Regions from separate parts of the Streptomyces sp. NPDC038135 genome, predicted to be linked through region 1. Evidence: riboswitches for the same ligand, from Rfam matches in the RefSeq annotation. Region 1 holds a riboswitch; each other region holds the start of a gene.
What was found. A riboswitch is a leader RNA that binds a small molecule or an ion and turns the genes downstream of it on or off. The one in region 1 is predicted to bind cyclic di-AMP.
Positions count from the first base shown of each region.

Region 2: linked by a shared signal. The riboswitch ahead of ACZ7JA_RS03720 (transglycosylase SLT domain-containing protein) and the one ahead of ACZ7JA_RS08415 (M23 family metallopeptidase) in region 1 are both predicted to bind cyclic di-AMP.
Region 3: linked by a shared signal. The riboswitch ahead of ACZ7JA_RS20740 (transglycosylase family protein) and the one ahead of ACZ7JA_RS08415 (M23 family metallopeptidase) in region 1 are both predicted to bind cyclic di-AMP.
Region 4: linked by a shared signal. The riboswitch ahead of ACZ7JA_RS02815 (C40 family peptidase) and the one ahead of ACZ7JA_RS08415 (M23 family metallopeptidase) in region 1 are both predicted to bind cyclic di-AMP.

Region 1 covers NZ_JBVJXS010000003.1:17,274-21,804, forward strand. The annotation lists gene ACZ7JA_RS08405 (PrsW family intramembrane metalloprotease) at 1-76, shown strand, start outside; gene ACZ7JA_RS08410 (aldo/keto reductase) at 102-1,049, opposite strand; gene ACZ7JA_RS08415 (M23 family metallopeptidase) at 1,198-2,238, opposite strand; cyclic di-AMP (ydaO/yuaA leader) riboswitch at 2,248-2,414, opposite strand; gene ACZ7JA_RS08420 (PP2C family protein-serine/threonine phosphatase) at 2,649-3,845, opposite strand; tRNA gene ACZ7JA_RS08425 (tRNA-Met) at 4,037-4,110, opposite strand; gene ACZ7JA_RS08430 (dihydrofolate reductase family protein) at 4,177-4,531, opposite strand, start outside.
Region 2 covers NZ_JBVJXS010000001.1:787,033-791,563, forward strand. The annotation lists gene ACZ7JA_RS03710 (LolA family protein) at 1-270, opposite strand, end outside; gene ACZ7JA_RS03715 (polyprenyl synthetase family protein) at 515-1,525, opposite strand; cyclic di-AMP (ydaO/yuaA leader) riboswitch at 2,059-2,243, shown strand; gene ACZ7JA_RS03720 (transglycosylase SLT domain-containing protein) at 2,247-2,732, shown strand; gene ACZ7JA_RS03725 (HAD family hydrolase) at 2,795-3,607, opposite strand; gene fahA (fumarylacetoacetase) at 3,859-4,531, shown strand, end outside.
Region 3 covers NZ_JBVJXS010000007.1:85,068-89,598, reverse strand. The annotation lists gene ACZ7JA_RS20745 (transglycosylase family protein) at 101-1,114, shown strand; cyclic di-AMP (ydaO/yuaA leader) riboswitch at 1,312-1,484, shown strand; gene ACZ7JA_RS20740 (transglycosylase family protein) at 1,489-2,181, shown strand; gene eno (phosphopyruvate hydratase) at 2,532-3,839, shown strand; gene ACZ7JA_RS20730 (FtsB family cell division protein) at 3,962-4,438, shown strand; gene ACZ7JA_RS20725 (DUF501 domain-containing protein) at 4,521-4,531, shown strand, end outside.
Region 4 covers NZ_JBVJXS010000001.1:604,938-609,468, forward strand. The annotation lists gene pcrA (DNA helicase PcrA) at 1-1,485, opposite strand, end outside; cyclic di-AMP (ydaO/yuaA leader) riboswitch at 1,769-1,939, shown strand; gene ACZ7JA_RS02815 (C40 family peptidase) at 1,948-3,192, shown strand; gene ACZ7JA_RS02820 (tellurite resistance/C4-dicarboxylate transporter family protein) at 3,472-4,440, shown strand; gene ACZ7JA_RS02825 (hypothetical protein) at 4,444-4,531, opposite strand, start outside.

The sequences.
Region 1 (4,531 bases):
GAACCCGCCCGCCCCCTACGGGAACCCGTCCGCGCCGCCGCCCGGGTACCCCGGGTACAACCCGTACCGGTCCTGACCGGGCGTCCGCCCTCCGGCCGGGGTCAGGCGGAGGCCTGGTTCAGGCGGTCCACTTCCTCCTGGGTGAGCCGCAGCTCCGCCACGCCCAGCAGCGCGGGGAGCTGTTCCACCGTGCGGGCCGAGGCGATGGGGGCGGTGACCGTCGGCTGGGCGGCCAGCCAGGCGAGGGCGACCGTGGCGACGGGGGCGTCGTGGGCTCCGGCGACCTCGTCCAGGGCCGTGAGCACCCGCTGACCGCGCTCGGAGTCGAGGTGCTTGGCGGCGGAGCCGGCGCGGGCGCTGTCGACCGTCGTGCCGGGGCGGTACTTGCCGGTCAGGAAGCCCGAGGCGAGGGCGAAGTACGGGACCGCGGCGAGCCCCTCGCGGGCGGCGAGGTCCTGCAGCGGGCCCTCGTAGGTGTCGCGGGAGACCAGGTTGTAGTGGGGCTGGAGGGCCACGTAGCGGGCCAGGCCCTCGCGGTCGGAGAAGTCGAGGGAGGCCCGCAGCCGCTCGGGGCTGATGTTGGAGGCGGCGATCTGCCGGACCTTGCCCGCCTTCACCAGCTCGTCCAGGGCGCCGACGATCTCCTCCACCGGCACCTCGGGCTTGTCGAAGTGCGTGTAGTAGAGGTCGATGTAGTCGGTGTCCAGGCGGCGCAGGGAGGCGTCGGCGGCGGCCTTGATGTTGGCCGCGCTCAGCCCCTGGTACTGCGGGTGCTGGCTGACCTTGGTCGCGACGACGACGTCGGAGCGGTTGCCGCGGGCCTTGAGCCACTTGCCGATGATGGTCTCCGACTCACCGCCCTCGTTGCCCTCGATCCACGCCGAGTAGGAGTCGGCGGTGTCGACGAAGTTGCCGCCCGCGGCCGTGTAGGCGTCGAGGACGGCGAAGGAGGTCTTCTCGTCGGCGGTCCAGCCGAAGACGTTGCCGCCGAGGGCGAGCGGGAAGACCTCGAGGTCGGAGGAGCCGATCTTGCGCAGGGAAACAGTCATGCCCTGTTACAACGATCAACCCCATACCGCCCATTCCGGATTCACGCGAACGGTGTGTGAACAAGACCGGCGGCCCCGACTCCAAGGGGAGTCGGGGCCGCCGGGAAGACGGTGCGCGGCGCCGGGCCGGGTCGGGCCCGGGCCGGAATCAGGGGTTGAGGCCCTTGCCGTGCAGCCACGCCATCGGGTCGATGCCGGTGGCCGCGCCGCCGGGGTGGACCTCCAGGTGCAGGTGCGGTCCGGTGACGTTGCCGGTGGCGCCGACGCGGCCGATGACGTCGCCGGTGCTGACCTTCTGGCCGACGGAGACGCTGATCGAGGACTGGTGGCAGAACCACAGCTCGGTGCCGTCGTCGAGGGTGAGAATGGTGCGGTAGCCGTAGGAGCCGGCCCAGCCCGCCTCGGTGATGGTGCCGCTGTGGATGGCCTTGATCAGCGTGCCGGTGGGCGCGGCGAAGTCGAGACCGGTGTGGTAGCCGGAGGACCACATCGAGCCGGCCTGGCCGAACGTCGAGGTGATCGTGTACGAGGACGTCGGCAGCGTGTACTGCTTGGCCAGCTCGGCCAGCCGCTCCGCCTCCGCCTTCTTCTCCGCGGCGGCCTCGGCCTCCTTCTTGGCCTCGGCGGCCTTGGCGGCGGCTTCCTCCTTCGCCTTGGCGGCCGCGTCGGCGGCCTGCTTCTCGGCGGCGGCCGCCGCTGCCGCGGCGGCCTTGGAGTCGGCCTTGCTCTGCTGCTGCTCGGCCTGGGCCATGATCCGGCTGCGCAGGGTCTCGCCCGCGTCGGAGCCGCCCTGGTCGCTTTCGGCGGCCGCGGTGGTGCCGACCGTGCTGAGGGAAGCCGTGGTGGCCTCGGCCGCCTCGGCGTGGTCGTCGCCGAACAGGGAGCCGACGGACGGCAGATCGGGCATGGAGATGGACACCGGCGGCTTGCCGGTGTGGGCGCTGGCCATGCCGCCCGCGCCGACGGCCGCTATGACGCCGACGCCGAGGACGGTGGAGCTGCGGGCGAGTCCGCCGCCGCGCTGCTTGGCGACGCGGTGCCGGCCGCGTACGGGGCGGATGGACTCCTCGGTGGGGTTCCACTCCTCCCAGGGGCCCTCTTCGGCGCGGTAGCCGCCGTAGCCGAACGTTTCGGTGTCGGGCTGGCTGGGCACGTATGGGGCTTCGGGGGCAGGCCGGTTGGACGCCACGCGGGCGCACTCCTTTCCTTCCTCCGCCTACCGGGTTAGCTGACGGGTTCGGAGCAGGAAGGTCTCCTACGCGCGTATACGTACCGGGAACCGGATCGGTTCACGGTGGCATCCGCGTGATTCACCCCAAGGTGGTGGTTCCCCGGTTCCCTTGCGGGATTCGGCGCGTGCGCACGGAGCCGCCTCTTGTGACGGCTGGGACGACCGCGCTGCGTTATCGAACGTTAATAGACTCACGTGTGAGATTCCAAGCCGTTCGGCTTGATCATTAACGTTTCCGGGGGTGGACGTACGCCGCGCGGCCGTGGAAAACGGGCGAGTTGACCGGCATTCAGGAGTCACGAGGTTTTTGATGGTGACTCAGCGGGCAAGCGGAGGGCTTCCATCCGATCACTTTCGGTCACCTCGGGTCAGGGCCGGCGTACGGCGAGCAGTGCCATGTCGTCCGCCATGCCGCCCCCGGAGTGCCGTCTGACCTCCGCGGCGAGCCGGGTGAGCAGGGTCCGCGGGTCGGTGCAGCGGCGGCCGGCGAGCCGGCGCACCGGGTCGTAGAACCGGCCGTGGGCGTCCCGGGCCTCGGTGAGGCCGTCGGTGTGGAGCAGCAGGGTGGCGCCGGCCGGGAAGCGGGACTCGGCCGCGCGGTCGGGGCGCCGGCCGAGCTCGCCCAGGCCGAGCGGCAGCGCGGGCTCGCCCGCGGTCAGGACGTGCAGGGCGCCGTCGGCGTGCAGCAGCAGGGGCGGCGGATGACCGCGGTTGACGATCCGCACCACCCCTTCGTCGGGCGGCAGTTCGGCGAGGACGACGGTGGTGAAGCCCTCCAGCGCGTCCGCCCCGTCGCGCCGGGCGCCCTCGCGGGCCAGCGCCCGCTCCAGCCGCCCGGCCACCGCCTCCAGCGTGGGCTCCTGTTCGGCGGCCTCCCGGAACGCCCCGATCACCACGGCGACGGCGGCGACCGCGCCCATGCCCTTGCCGCGCACGTCCCCGACGACCAGCCGCACGCCGTACGGGCCGTCCTGCACCGCGTACAGGTCGCCGCCGATGGACGCGCCCTCCTGCGCCGCCTCGTACCGGGCCGCGATGTCGAGGCCGGCGATACGGGGAGCGGGCTCGGGCAGCACGGCCCGCTGGGCGGCCTCGGCGATCTCCCGGACGGAGGCGAGCCGCCGGTCGCCGAGGCGTACGACCCGGTTGATGACGACGGCCAGCAGGGCGACCGTGGCCACGGTGACCACCTGGGTGACGGTGTTGACGTCCAGGCCGGGGCCGAAGTGGGCGTGCACCGCATAGGTGGCGCCCAGTGCGGCCAGTCCGGTGAGGAGCGTGGTGCGCAGCGAGGTCAGGGGTGCGGCGACCAGCGGGGCGGCGGTGAAGAAGGGCACGGCGGTGAACTCGCGCGGGGTCAGCAGGTCGTACAGGAGCCCGCCGGCGATGAGCAGGAGGGCGAGGGCGTGGGGCAGGCTGCGCCCGGCGGAGCGGCGGCGCTCCGGGGGCAGCGGCGCGCGGCCGGCGCCGAGGACCGGGTCCGGGTCCGGGTCCGGAACGGGTCCGCTGGGGAGCCGGCCGCCCGCCCTGGCGTACGGGCTGTCCTCCACCTCACCAGGGCGCACTGCTGGTCTCCCGTGTCCTCGACGTGAGACCAGCGTGGCGGGGGCGCGGGAGGCGGGCGACCGCTGTGGCCCGAGCGGATGACCTGCTGTGACGTACGCCACTCGGCTTCCATGGGGCGGCCGTGCGGACAGGCGACGGAAAGCACTCAGGGCCGGAATCCATGAACTGGATTCCGGCCCTGAGTCTTCAGTAGCGGGGACAGGATTTGAACCTGCGACCTCTGGGTTATGAGCCCAGCGAGCTACCGAGCTGCTCCACCCCGCGTCGTTGTGTCTCAAGCATACGTCATGTCCGGGGGTGCTCCGCACACACGTTTCCGCGCGGCGCCGCTCAGGGCAGCAGATGGGCGTTCGGCGCCTTGGCCGGGCCCTCGTACTCGGGGAGCAGGACGACGTCCACGCCGGCCGCCGCCAGCACTCCGGCGCCGTCGGCGCCGGGCACGAAGGTGTCCGGCTCCCGCCAGGCCGTGACCACCCGACGCACGCCCGCGCGCAGGATCAGCTCGGCACAGGATGCGGGGCGGGAGGCGCGGCGGGAGCAGGGCTCCAGGCTGCTGTAGACGGTGGCGCCGGGCAGCCGGGGGTCGGCGGGGTCCAGCTTGGCCAGGGCCGCCTCCTCGGCGTGCACGACGGGGTCGCCGCCCTCGCGCGAGTGGCCGCGGGCCAGCTCGGCGCCGTCGGCGGCC
Region 2 (4,531 bases), on a different contig from region 1:
GTCAGGCAGGCCGAGGTCGGTGCTGACCTTCACCGTGCCGGAGAGCTGCTGCACGTCCGACTTGGCGATCTTGTCGATGAGCTGCTGTGCGGTGATCTTCGGCAGGTCGGGGTCACCGGAGTCGGCGAGCGCCGGGACCAGCCCGATCGTGGCCGCCGCGACCCCCACCACCGCGACCGGGACCACGTACCGGGCGGCCTTGCGGCGTCCGGTGGGCAGGTCCTCGTCGCGCTCGGCGCCCGTTGCGTCGTCGGATTCGTACGGTGCCATCTGTGCCTTACCTCCGTCGTCGGCGGCGGCTGCCCCACACTGGTCCACCTGAGCCGCCATTCTCACCCGAATCGGTGAGGAGTGGTGATTTCCGTGGTTTCCATATGACCAAATCGGCCGTGAGGAAGCGTCAGACCATGGCACCAACTCCGTGTACGCCTGGGGTATGACACCGGAGGGCGGCGCCTCCCCCGACCCGTAGGGGTCACGCGGGAGATACCGCCCTCGGCCGGCGTCAGGGGCCTCAGCCGGCCCGGTGCACCACCGCGTCGCACAGTTCGAGCAGCGCCGCCTTGGAGTCGCACTCCGGCAGCGGGGCCAGCGCGGCGCGCGCCTCCTCGGCGTAGCGCACGGTGTCGCGGCGCGCCTGCTCCAGCGCGGGGTGCGCGCGCAGCGCGGTCAGCGCCTCCTCGAGCCGGGCGTCGTCCCCGAGGTCGGAGTCGAGCAGCTCGCACAGCGCGACGTCCTCGGGCAGGCCCAGCCGGGCGGCGCGCTCGCGCAACCGGAGCACGGGCAGCGTCGGGATGCCCTCGCGCAGGTCGGTCCCCGGGGTCTTGCCGGACTCGTGCGAGTCGGAGGCGATGTCCAGGACGTCGTCGGCGAGCTGGAAGGCGACCCCGAGCCGCTCGCCGTACTGGGTGAGCACGTCGACGACCGTCTCGTCGGCGCCGGACATCATCGCGCCGAACCGGCAGGAGACCGCCACCAGGGAGCCGGTCTTGCCGCCCAGCACGTCCAGGTAGTGGTCGACCGGGTCGCGGCCGTCCGAGGGGCCCGCGGTCTCCAGGATCTGCCCGGTGACCAGCCGCTCGAACGCGAGGGCCTGGACCCGGACCGCCTCGGGTCCGAGGTCGGCGAGGATCTGGGAGGCGCGGGCGAAGAGGAAGTCACCGGTCAGGACGGCGACGGAGTTGCCCCAGCGCGTGTTGGCGCTGTCCACCCCGCGCCGCACGGACGCCTCGTCCATGACGTCGTCGTGGTACAGCGTGGCCAGGTGGGTCAGCTCCACGACCACGGCCGACGGCACCACACCGGGGGCGTACGGGTCCCCGAACTGCGCCGCGAGCATCACGAGGAGCGGCCGGAACCGCTTCCCGCCGGCCCGGACGAGGTGCTGCGCGGCCTCCGTGATGAACGGGACCTCGCTCTTGGTGGCCTCGAGCAAGCCTTCCTCGACAGCCGTCAATCCGGCCTGGACATCGGCTTCCAGAGCCTGGTCCCGCACGCTCAGCCCGAACGGCCCGACGACGGTCACGAGGGGTCTCCTGTCTGCTGGTGTCTGCTGGCGATTACGCGGTTTGTCGATAGGTCGCTGCCCTCACTCAAGTCAGCGTATCCGGTCCTGTTTCGATCACCGAGGGCGGCCACCGGTCCGGCACGGACGGCATCGGACCATGATCGGCGCAGTGCCGACCACCCGATAATACGGACATTAGGCGCATTAATACGCCTTTCGTGACGCGCAGGAAATCGGCCACAAGGCATCCCGCGGAGCGTTCCCCACTCGCCTGCCCTCGAGCCCAAATCCCCCATGTCTGATTTGGAATACTTTGCTATTTCGTGAATTGGGTCACGCGCCCCGGCCGGCCCGCCACGCCCGGCCACCACCCGTTTTTCCGCGCCACATCAGCGAGTTGAGCATTGGCAGTCGCAAAGGATCAAGTACCCAAAACGGAACAGAACAAGGTCAACTTGGTCTTTACGTGAATCCGACACTTGTTCCGGACATGTGCTCTCGCATACGTTCCCGGCCAGTCGAGCGGAACGCCGAATCCTGCCGCCGCCCGGCACCACCCATCGACGAACTCATTCGTACGGCAGGAGCGGGGGACCCAGGTAAGTTCGCCGGACCGGACGACACGTGTCGTCACCGGAACGGCAAGGGGTGAAGCCGTGCCGCCTCGGGCGGCACGGCCGGGCACCTCCCCGCCCGAACCCGACAGCTCACCTCGCAGGCGACGGAGAGGAACTTGGCCATGCCTGCAGCCGCTCAGCCCCGCCGCGTCCGCACGAACCGCCTCGCCCGCAAGCTCGCGGTCCTCGGCACCGGCGCCGCCGTGCTCGCCCTTCCGGTCGTCGGCGCCACCAGCGCCTTCGCGGCCGACTCCGCCGGCTCGGCCGGCACCACCCTCGCCGGGTACCCGAACAACCTCGACGGCTGGATCCGCGAGTCCCTCGCGATCATGGCGGAGAAGCACATCCCGGGCACCTACAACGGCATCCACCGCAACATCATGCGCGAGTCCTCGGGCAACCCGCGCGCCATCAACCTGTGGGACTCCAACGCGGCCAAGGGCATCCCGTCCAAGGGCCTGCTCCAGGTGATCGACCCGACCTTCAACACCTACCACGTGGCCGGAACGGCGTTCGACCCCTACGACCCGGTCGCGAACATCACCGCCGCCTGCAACTACGCGGCCGCCCGCTACGGGTCGATCGACAACGTCAACGGCGCCTACTGACCGGCACCGCGGCGCGGCGCCACCTGACCGGCGCCCGCCGCGGGCCGCTGCCCGCGTCCCGGTCAGCCGGCCGGGAACAGTCCTTCGAGGACGACGGCGACGCCGTCGTCCTCGTTCGACGCCGTGACCTCGTCCGCGACCGCCTTGAGTTCGGGGTGGGCGTTCGCCATGGCGACCCCGCGGCCCGCCCAGGCGAACATGGGGATGTCGTTGGGCATGTCGCCGAAGGCCAGGGCCCGTTCGGCGGGGATCCCGAGACGGCCGGCGGCCAGCGCGAGCCCGGTCGCCTTGGTGACGCCGCACGGCTGGAGCTCCACCGTGCCCGGCCCGGACATGGTGACCGTGGCCAGCGACCCCACCGCCGCCCGCGCGGTCGCCGCCAACTCGTCGTCCGACAGCGTGTGATGGCGCAGCAGCACCTTGCTGATGGGCTCGCGCCACAGGTCGTCGCGCCGGTCGACCCGCACCGCGGGCAGGGTCGGGTGGGGCATCAGGTAACCCGGTTCGATCAGCGTGAGGCCGTCCACGCCGTCCTGGTCGACGGCCGCGAAGACCTGCCCCACCTCGGCCTCGATCTTGCCGAGCGCGGTCTCGGCCAGTTCCCGGTCCAGCCGCACCGACCACAGCAGGCGTTCGGTGCCGGCGTCGTAGACCTGCGCCCCCTGCCCGCACACCGCGAGCCCCGTGCAGCCGAGCGCGGCCAGGAGCGGCCGCACCCGGGGGGCCGGCCGGCCCGTCACCACCAGGTGCCGGGCACCGGCCCGCGCCACCCGCTCCAGCGCGGCGAGCGACCGTTCGGAGACGGTGTCGTCACCGCGCAGCAGCGTGCCGTCCAGGTCGGTGGCGATCAGGGCGTATGCGGGAGGTGCGGCCATGATCAGAGAATACGGACCGCACGGCCCGCCGACTCACCAGGTTCCCGCGGGACTTGGGGCCCGCGGGAGGCGTTTCCCGGGTCGGCCGTGGGCCGCAGCCAGGTGCTTCACCGGGCCGGACCGATACCGGCCGTGCCGGGCGGACACCCCCTGTGGCACTGCCCAAGACACCTGTCCCGGCCGTAACGTGTGGCGCGATCACATGGAACGCATCGCCATGCATGGCCCGGATGAGAGTGAGGCAGCACCCCATGCCCCCCTTCGACGTCCCCGAGGGCGACCCCTTCGGCCCGCACAACCTTCCCTACGGTGTGTTCTCACCCTCCGGCAGCACGGAGCGCAGGGTCGGCGTCCGGCTCGGTGACCACGTCCTCGACGCGGGCGCCGCGGCCGCCGCCCTCGGTTCGCCGTACGTGTCCCTGCTCGCGCAGGCCACCCTCAACCCGCTGCTGGCGGCCGGCCGCACAGCGTGGTCGGACGTGCGGCGCGCGCTGACGGCGTGGGTGACGGTTCCCTCGCACCGGTCGACGATCGAGCCGCTGTTCCACCCCCTGTCGTCGGTGACGCTCCACCTGCCCTTCGAGGTCGCGGACTACGTCGACTTCTACGCCTCGGAGAACCACGCCCGGAACGTCGGCCAGATCTTCCGCCCGGACGCGGAGGACTCCCTGACCCCCAACTGGAAGCACCTGCCGATCGGTTACCACGGCCGCTCCGGCACGGTGGTCGTCTCCGGCACGGACGTCGTCCGGCCGTCCGGACAGCGCAAGGGCCCCGGCGACCCGGCACCGGTCTTCGGGCCCTCGGTACGGCTGGACATCGAGGCCGAGGTCGGCTTCGTGGTCGGCGTGCCCTCCGAGCTGGGCACGCCCGTCGCGCTCGGCGACTTCCAGGAGCACGTCTTCGGTCTGTGCCTGCTCAACG
Region 3 (4,531 bases), on a different contig from region 1:
GAACTTGTGACAAGTGATCGTATGCCTATACGTTCACCCATCAGCGCGGCCCCAGCACCATCGGCCGCGCCGGTCCCGCTGTCGCACGAAAGGCTTCCGCATGCTCTCCGGGAACGGTCGTCACCGTCGCCCCCGTCAGGCTCCGGCACTTCTCGTCGCGGCCGGAGTGACCGGCTCCGCCATCGCCATCCCGCTCCTCGGCGCCGCGAGCGCCAACGCGGCCGACGGCACCACCTGGGACAAGGTCGCCGAGTGCGAGAGCGGCGGCTCCTGGAGCGCCGACACGGGCAACGGGTACTACGGCGGGCTGCAGATCTCCCAGGACGACTGGGCCGCGTACGGCGGCACCAAGTACGCCGCCACCGCCGACCTGGCCAGCCGTTCGCAGCAGATCGCCGTCGCCGAGAAGATCCTCGCCGACAAGGGCACCACGCCCTGGACGACCTGTGCCCTGCTCTCCGGTCTGACCTCGGACTCCGGCTCCCTGGACGTCGACACGGGCGTCGGGGGCCCGGGCAAGTCCGACTCGGGGCACGACCAGTCCGGCGACGCCTCCGGCTCCACGGACCCGTCGTCCGGTTCCACGGACGATTCCGACTCGTCCGGTCTGCCGGATTCCTCACCGTCGTCCGACTCCTCCTCGGACTCGGCCGGCAAGCCGTCCTCGGGCACGGGCAAGGGCGCCGACTCCAAGGCTACGGACAAGGGTGCGGAAGCTCCCAAGTCCGACAAGTCCGCCTCGCCTCGCGCCGAGGAGTCGGAGGGGAGCGAGTCCGCGACTCCGGATCCTGTCGTGGAGGACTCGGACAATTCATGGCAGACCGGCGGTTCTTGGAGCCTCGTCGACACCGGAGCGCTCGGCAGTGGCGGACGTCACCGCGGCGACAGTGCGGACGAAAGCGTGACAAACGGTCAGAACGCCACCGTGTCCGGCAAGCACGCCTCCCGCGGGGCGGACGCCTACACGGTCCACGAAGGCGACACCCTCGCCTCCATCGCCGACTCCCTTGACGTGGACGGCGGATGGCATGAGCTGTACGCCCTGAACAAGAAGGCCATCGGCGCCGACCCGAACCACATCTCCGCCGGTCAGACCCTCGAAGTCGGTAGCTAAACGGGCCAAAAGCAGCGGCAGTTGACGCCCGGATTGATCACCGATGTCCCTTTCGGTGAAAGTGTGGGATGAGTCTCAGAAGCCCTGATCGTCTTTGAAATTCCCTCGATCGCGTGTCTACGGTCGTGACCGCTCGTCACCACGAGCCCCGGCTGCCGCAACGCCGAATCCTGCCAGTGGCCGCCCGGGAACAGTCGTCGCGTAATGCGCCGTAGGCAGGAGCGGGGGACCCAAGGTAAGTGCCGGAACCAGCGCACGCGCTGGAACCGGCTAGGGGTGGAGCCGCGGCCCGTGAAAGCGGGCCCGCGGCCGGGCAACTCATTCGGCCCGAACCCGACAGCTCACCTCGCAGGCGTCGGTGAGGGGATCCATCCATGCTGTTCTCCAGCAAGGGCAAGCACCGTCGTCCGTCCAAGGCCACCCGTGCCATCGCGCTCGCCGGTGTCACCGGCGCCGCCGTCGCCGCCCCGCTCATGGCGGCCGGCAACGCCTCCGCCGCCACCACCTCCGAGTGGGACGCGGTCGCCCAGTGCGAGTCCGGCGGCAACTGGTCCATCAACACCGGCAACGGCTACTACGGCGGTCTGCAGTTCTCCGCCTCCACCTGGGCCGCCTACGGCGGTACGCAGTACGCCGGCCAGGCCAACCAGGCCTCCAAGGCCCAGCAGATAGCCGTCGCCGAGAAGGTCCTCGCCGCCCAGGGCAAGGGCGCCTGGCCGGTGTGCGGCAAGGGCCTGTCGAGCACCCCCAACAACGGCTCCGCCCCGAGCACCTCCTCCGGGAACACCTCCTCGGGCAGCACCGCCACCCGCTCCACCGACCAGCAGGCCGCCTCCCGCTCCAGCGAGCGTCCGGCCGCGAGCGCGAAGAAGACCGTCACCACCCCGACCGGCAAGAAGGTCAAGAAGGGCGACGGCGAGTACAAGGTGGTCAAGGGCGACACCCTCGGCACCATCGCCGAGAAGCAGAAGGTCGACGGCGGCTGGCAGAAGCTCTACAAGCTGAACAAGGACATCGTCGAGAACGCCGACCTCATCTACCCGGGCCAGCAGCTTCACCTGAAGTGACACCTGGCTCCGACCGGAACCACAGTGCCCTCACCAGGCCGTCCCCCAAGCCGAAGGCCTCGTGAGGGCCATTCCCCCCGTCCCCCACGGGCTCCCCGCCCCGGTGCGTGTTCCCCCGTACGCACCGGGGCGGGGCTGTGTTTTTCCCGGCTCTTCGCCGGCTCTTCCCCGCCTCGTCGGCGGGACCTTGACCGAACCCCTTTGTTCCGGGCGGGAACAATGGGTACCGTCTCCCTGTCCACGGGACGGTCGGTCGGTGGCCGACGCCCCTTGGACGGTTAGGCTCTAGTCGCAAGGCAGAGCCGCAAGGCACCCCGCCCCGCACTTCCAGCGTCACATCCAAGAAGGAGATGCTCGTGCCGTCCATCGACGTCGTCGTAGCCCGGGAAATCCTGGACTCCCGAGGCAACCCCACGGTCGAGGTCGAGGTCGGCCTCGACGACGGCAGCACGGGTCGTGCCGCCGTTCCGTCCGGTGCCTCCACCGGTGCCTTCGAGGCCATCGAGCTCCGTGACGGCGACCCCAACCGCTACCAGGGCAAGGGCGTCGAGAAGGCCGTCCTCGCCGTCATCGAGCAGATCGGCCCGGAGCTGGTCGGCTACGACGCCACCGAGCAGCGCCTGATCGACCAGGCCATGTTCGACCTGGACGCCACCGACAACAAGGGCTCGCTCGGCGCCAACGCCATCCTGGGCGTCTCCCTCGCCGTCGCGCACGCCGCCTCCGAGGCCAGCGACCTGCCGCTGTTCCGCTACCTGGGCGGCCCGAACGCGCACCTGCTGCCGGTGCCGATGATGAACATCCTGAACGGCGGCTCGCACGCCGACTCCAACGTGGACATCCAGGAGTTCATGATCGCGCCGATCGGCGCGGAGTCCTTTTCCGAGGCCCTGCGCTGGGGCACCGAGGTCTACCACACCCTGAAGAAGGTCCTGAAGAGCAAGGGCCTGTCCACCGGCCTCGGCGACGAGGGCGGCTTCGCCCCGAACCTCGGCTCCAACCGCGAGGCCCTCGACCTCATCCTCGAGGCCGTCAAGGAAGCCGGCTACGCGCCCGGCGAGCAGATCGCCCTCGCGCTCGACGTCGCCGCCTCCGAGTTCTACAAGGACGGCAAGTACCTCTTCGAGGGCAAGGAGCGCTCCGCCGCCGAGATGACGGAGTACTACGAGGAGCTCGTCGCGGCCTACCCGCTCGTCTCCATCGAGGACCCGCTGTTCGAGGACGACTGGGCCGGCTGGAAGATCATCACCGACAAGCTCGGCGACAAGGTCCAGCTCGTCGGCGACGACCTGTTCGTCACCAACCCCGAGCGCCTCGCCCGCGGCATCGACGAGGGCGCCGCCAACGCCCTGCTGGTCAAGGTGAACCAGATCGGCTCGCTCACCGAGACCCTGGACGCCGTCGAGCTGGCCCAGCGCAACGGCTTCAAGTGCATGATGTCCCACCGCTCCGGCGAGACCGAGGACGTCACCATCGCCGACCTGGCCGTCGCCACCAACTGCGGCCAGATCAAGACCGGCGCCCCGGCCCGCTCCGAGCGCGTCGCCAAGTACAACCAGCTGCTGCGCATCGAGGAGATCCTCGACGACGCCGCGGTGTACGCCGGCCGCAGCGCCTTCCCGCGCTTCCGCGGCCACACCGGGGTCTCCAAGGGCTGACCCCGGCCGGGCCGATCCGAACGGGACGGCCCGGGTATCAGCCAGTCGTACGTACGTCCCCGTACCCGGTCCCGTACCGTGTGCGGGGACGTACGCACGTGGAAGGGGAGGCGGAGAGCCAGATGGCCGTCAAGGACCGGGACCGTTTCTCCACCGCCACCAGGCTGCGCGCCCTCGGCGAGCAGACAGCGGCCAGGGTCTACCGCTCCCAGACCAAACGGCAGGCCCGCCGCTCCCGGCTCACCGGCCGCGCGGCCCTGCTGGCGCTGGTGCTGTGCTCGCTGATCGTCGCCCTCGCCTACCCGATGCGGCAGTACGTCTCCCAGCGCGCCGAGATCTCCGACCTCCAGCGGGAGCGGGGAGAGGCCCGGCAGCGCGTCGAACAGCTGCGTGACCTCAAGGCGCGCTGGCAGGACGACGCCTACGCCGAGCAGCAGATCCGGCGCCGGCTGCACTACGTGATGCCGGGGGAGACTGGCTACGTGGTCGTCGACCCGGGCGCGGCGAAGCAGTCCCGCGCCGACCTCGGGGCCGCCCACCGGCCCTGGTACGCGAACGTCTGGGACGGGGTCGACAAGGCCGACGCCTCCGACCAGTGACCGGACCCCGGCCGGGAGCCGGCCGCCACCAGTAACCGGCCCGCGGGCCGGCCACCGACAGAAAGCCACCCTGAAAGCAGTCATGGAAACGCC
Region 4 (4,531 bases), on a different contig from region 1:
CTTGGGCACGTTGAGGATGCGGCGCAGCGGCACCGAGTCCTCGGGGTTGGCGAGGACACGCAGGTAGGCGAGGACGTCCCGGACCTCCTTGCGCTCGTAGAAGCGGACGCCGCCGACGACCTTGTACGGCAGGCCGACGCGGATGAAGATCTCTTCGAAGACACGGGACTGCGCGTTGGTGCGGTAGAAGACGGCGACGTCCCCGGCCTTCGCCTCGCCCGCGTCGGTGAGGCGGTCTATCTCCTCGGCGACGAACTGGGCCTCGTCGTGCTCGGTGTCGGCGACGTAGCCGGTGATCCGCGCGCCCTGGCCGGCGTTGGTCCACAGGTTCTTCGGGCGGCGGGACTCGTTGCGTTCGATGACCGCGTTGGCGGCGGACAGGATGGTCTGCGTGGAGCGGTAGTTCTGCTCCAGCAGGATCGTCGTCGCGTTCGGGTAGTCCTCCTCGAACTGGAGGATGTTGCGGATCGTCGCGCCGCGGAAGGCGTAGATCGACTGGTCCGCGTCACCCACCACGCACAGTTCGGCGGGCGGCAGGTCCGACTCGCCGGGCGGCACGTCCTCGTCGTGCTGCCCGGTGCCCACCAGCTCCCGGACCAGGGCGTACTGGGCGTGGTTGGTGTCCTGGTACTCGTCGACCATGACGTGCCGGAAGCGGCGGCGGTAGTGCTCCGCGACGTCCGGGAAGGCGCGCAGCAGGTTGACCGTCGTCATGATCAGGTCGTCGAAGTCCAGCGCGTTCGCCTCGCGCAGCCGCGACTGGTAGAGCGCGTACGCCTGGGCGAGGGTCTTCTCGAAGCCGTCGGTGGCCTGGGCGGCGAAGTCCTCCTCGTCGATCAGCTCGTTCTTGAGGTTGCTGATCTTGGCGCTGAAGGACTTCGGCGGGTAGCGCTTGGGGTCGAGATCGAGGTCGCGGCAGACCAGGGCCATCAGGCGCTTGGAGTCGGCCGCGTCGTAGATCGAGAAGGACGACGTGAAGCCGAGTCTCTTGGACTCGCGGCGCAGGATGCGCACGCACGCGCTGTGGAAGGTCATCACCCACATCGCGCCGGCGCGCGGGCCGACGAGCTGCTCGACCCGCTCCTTCATCTCGCCCGCGGCCTTGTTGGTGAAGGTGATCGCGAGGATCTGGCCGGGGTGCACGTTCCGCGCGGCGAGCAGGTGGGCGATGCGGTGGGTGAGCACGCGGGTCTTGCCCGAGCCTGCGCCGGCCACGATGAGCAGCGGAGAGCCGGCGTGGACCACCGCGGCGCGCTGGTTGTCGTTCAGCCCCCGGAGCAGCGCGTCCGGGTCGGTCACGGGACGCGGGGCGCCGTCGCGGTAGTGCGCGTCCCGGTCCGGCGGCACGTCGAACTTCCCGCCGAACAGATCGTCCGGAAGGGGCTCCGGAGCGTGATCGTCCTCGGGCGGCGGCGGGGGCTCCTCCGCGTGCCCACGAGGGGCCTGGAGGTCCGCCAGGAAGCTGTCGTCAAAGAGGCTGCTCATCGCTCTACGAGTCTAGGGGGCCGCACCGACAACCGGTCCCGGCACCGGAAAACCGGCGGCCGTGAGGTCGGCGACAGGACCCGCGTCGAGCGCGCCGGCCGGCGTGCCGCGGACCCGGCCGGACTCCTCACCCTGCGAGATCGCCTTGTCACGCCTGTATGAAACCGGCCCCGGGTCACGGAAATGTATCGGACATATGGCACAGCAACCTTCACAGGAGTCACACGAGTTGGCTAGGTTTCCGTCAGGCCGCACGACCCCTACCGGCGAACCTCGCCGGGCCGCGCGGCCTCCGCCGAGTCCGGTGCGCCCTTCACGGCGGCCGGAGCCGGGGACCCACCGATCCTGGGGTGAATCGGCCGACTCCCGCCCGGGAAGACGCCGTAGGGCAACCCTTCCGAACCACCCGCCCGAACCCGACAGCTAACCCGGTAGGCGGCACGTTGGAAGGAGTCGCCAGCCTTGGCGTCGCACCGCAAGCCGGGTCCCCCGGGGACCCGCGGGACGGGCATCCGCACCCCCGTCCTGGCCACCGCCGCCCTCACCTCCGTGGCCGTCCTGTCCCAGACGGCCGCGTCCGCCTCGACCTCCGCCCCCTCCGCGGGCGACGGCAGGCCGAGCCTGGAGGAGGTCGAGAAGAAGATCGACGAGCTGTACCGCAGGGCGGACCCGGACGAGGAGCCCTCGGCCGTGCAGCGGGCTCGCGCCGAGGCCCCGCGCGCGGAGGCCGTCCGGCGCCCGGGACTGTTCACGAAGGCCCGCGAGGGGCTGGCTCCGTTCGCCGCCGCTCCGGAGCCGGCCGGTTCGCTCCTCGCGGAGTTCCCGGAGGACCACTTCGCCCAGAACCGGCTGATGAACCGGCTGGCCTCCCGGGTGAAGGGCGCCGCCGAGCGCAAGGCCCCCAGGGCTCACGAGGCGCCGGCGACCGCCGCACCGTACGACGTGAGGACGGCCAAGGCGGCCGTCCAGCACAAACTCGTCACCGCGCGCGGGCTGCTGATCCGGCTGACGGCTTCGGCCGCGGAACCGATGCCGGCACCGGCTCCACTCCAGGCCCCGGCCTCCACCACGGATCCGTTGGCGCTCCAGGCCCCGGCTTCGACCGCGGGTCCGATTCTCGATGCGATCCCCACTCCGGACCCGCTGCTCGATGCGACCCCGGCTCCGGACCCGCTGCTCGATGCGATCCCGGCTCCGGACCCGGCTCAGGCCTTCGCTTCGGCACCGGCCGCCGGCCCGGTCCTGGCTCCTCCGGTCCTTGCTTCTCCGGTCCCGGCCCAGGCGCCGGAGCGGACGCGGTCCGCAGCGCGGCGGCCGAGCGCCCCGCCCGTCGTACCGCACGCCCCCGTCACCAAGGCAGAGAGGGCGATCGCCTTCGCCCGTGCCCAGATCGGCAAGCCGTACGTCTCCGGCGCCAGCGGGCCCGGCTCATACGACTGCTCCGGCCTGACGCAGGCCGCCTGGAAGGCCGCCGGCGTCGCCCTGCCGCGTGCCGCGCGGGACCAGGCCGCCATGGGCACCGCCGTCCCGCTCGACGAAGCGCGCCCCGGCGACCTGGTCTTCTTCCACCACGACAGCAGCCATGTGGGCCTGTGCACGGGCGACGGGACGATGATCCACGCCCCGCGCCCCGGTGCGTACGTGCGCGAGGAGCCGGTGCACCTGGCGGGCGAGTCGGTGGTCCACCGGGTGGTGCGGCCGGCCTGACGGTGCTCTTTTCGGGCTCCACGCGCGCGTGCCCCGCGAGCGCGGGCGGCCCCGCTCCCTAGGTCGTGTCCGCAAAGTCGCGTCGTTCGCCCGCAGGGCGGGCGTCGCGGCGTCCGGTGCGTGCTCTGGGGGTCCCCCGGCCGAAGGCTGGGGGAGTGCCGGCCGGATGCCCTCGTACTGGGTGTACTCGGGCTTTCGGCCGGTGCGGCGAGAGTGCGTGCCGGGCGTCGTGACGCAGACGCGACTTTGCGGACACGGCCTAGCATCGGGCTCATGCCCATGCCCCGCTTCTCCGGTGTGCGTACGTGGTGGGCGGGGCGTCCGCCGGCGGCGGGGGCGGCCGTCATGGCGAGCGGCATCGTGTCGGTGGCCCTGCATCTGACCGGTGCCGAGACGGTGTCGCTCGTCTTCCTGTGGCTGGGCTGCCTCGCCTGGGCGGCGCTCGCCGCCGACTTCACCGTGCGGCTGGTGACGCAGCGGCCGCGGTGGATGGCCGAGGCGAAGAGCCCCGGCGCGCTCACCACCGTGGCCGCCACGACCGTGCTCGGCACCCGGCTCTCGCTGCTCGGCCGGCAGACCCTGGCCGAGGCCGCCCTGGCACTGGCGGTTGTGCTGTGGCCGGTGCTGCTCCTTCTCGTCGTACCGCACTGGGAGCGGCGCATGCCGGGGGCGGTGTTCCTGTGTTGCGTGGCCACACAGGGGCTCGCGGTGCTGGCGGCCACCCTGGCCGCGGCGGAGACGACGGCCTGGCTCGCGCGCGCCGCGCTGGTGCTGTTCTGGCTGGGCCTGGTCCTCTACTGCCTGGCGCTGGCGCGCTTCGATCCGCGTCAGGTGCTGGAGGGCGCCGGCGACCACTGGATCGTGGGCGGGGCGCTCGCCATCTCGGCGCTGGCCGGGGCGAAGCTACTGGCCGCCGACAGTGCGCGGCTGTACCTGTGGAACGACGACGACCGGGGCGTGCTCCGCAACGTCACGGTCGCGCTGCTGGTACTGGACCTGGCGTGCTGTGTGGTCCTGCTGGCGGCCGAGGTGGCCCGGCCGCGGCTGCGTTACGACGTGCGGCGGTGGTCGACGGTGTTTTCGCTGGGCATGACCGCTGCGTCGGCCCTGTCGGTCGGCGCGGTCATGGGCATCGGGTGGCTGCGGCAGCCGGGCGAGGCCTTGGTGTGGCTGACGGTGGCGGTGTGGGTGGCGGTCGCGGCCGGCGCGGCGCTCGCGGGCCGCGCCGGGCTCGTCAGGGCGCGCTGAGTCTCACGTCCACAGCACGGCGATGAAGATGTTCGCCACGGTCAGCAGGCCGACGAGCCCGAAGACGCGCTTGTCCACCTTCTCCACGTCG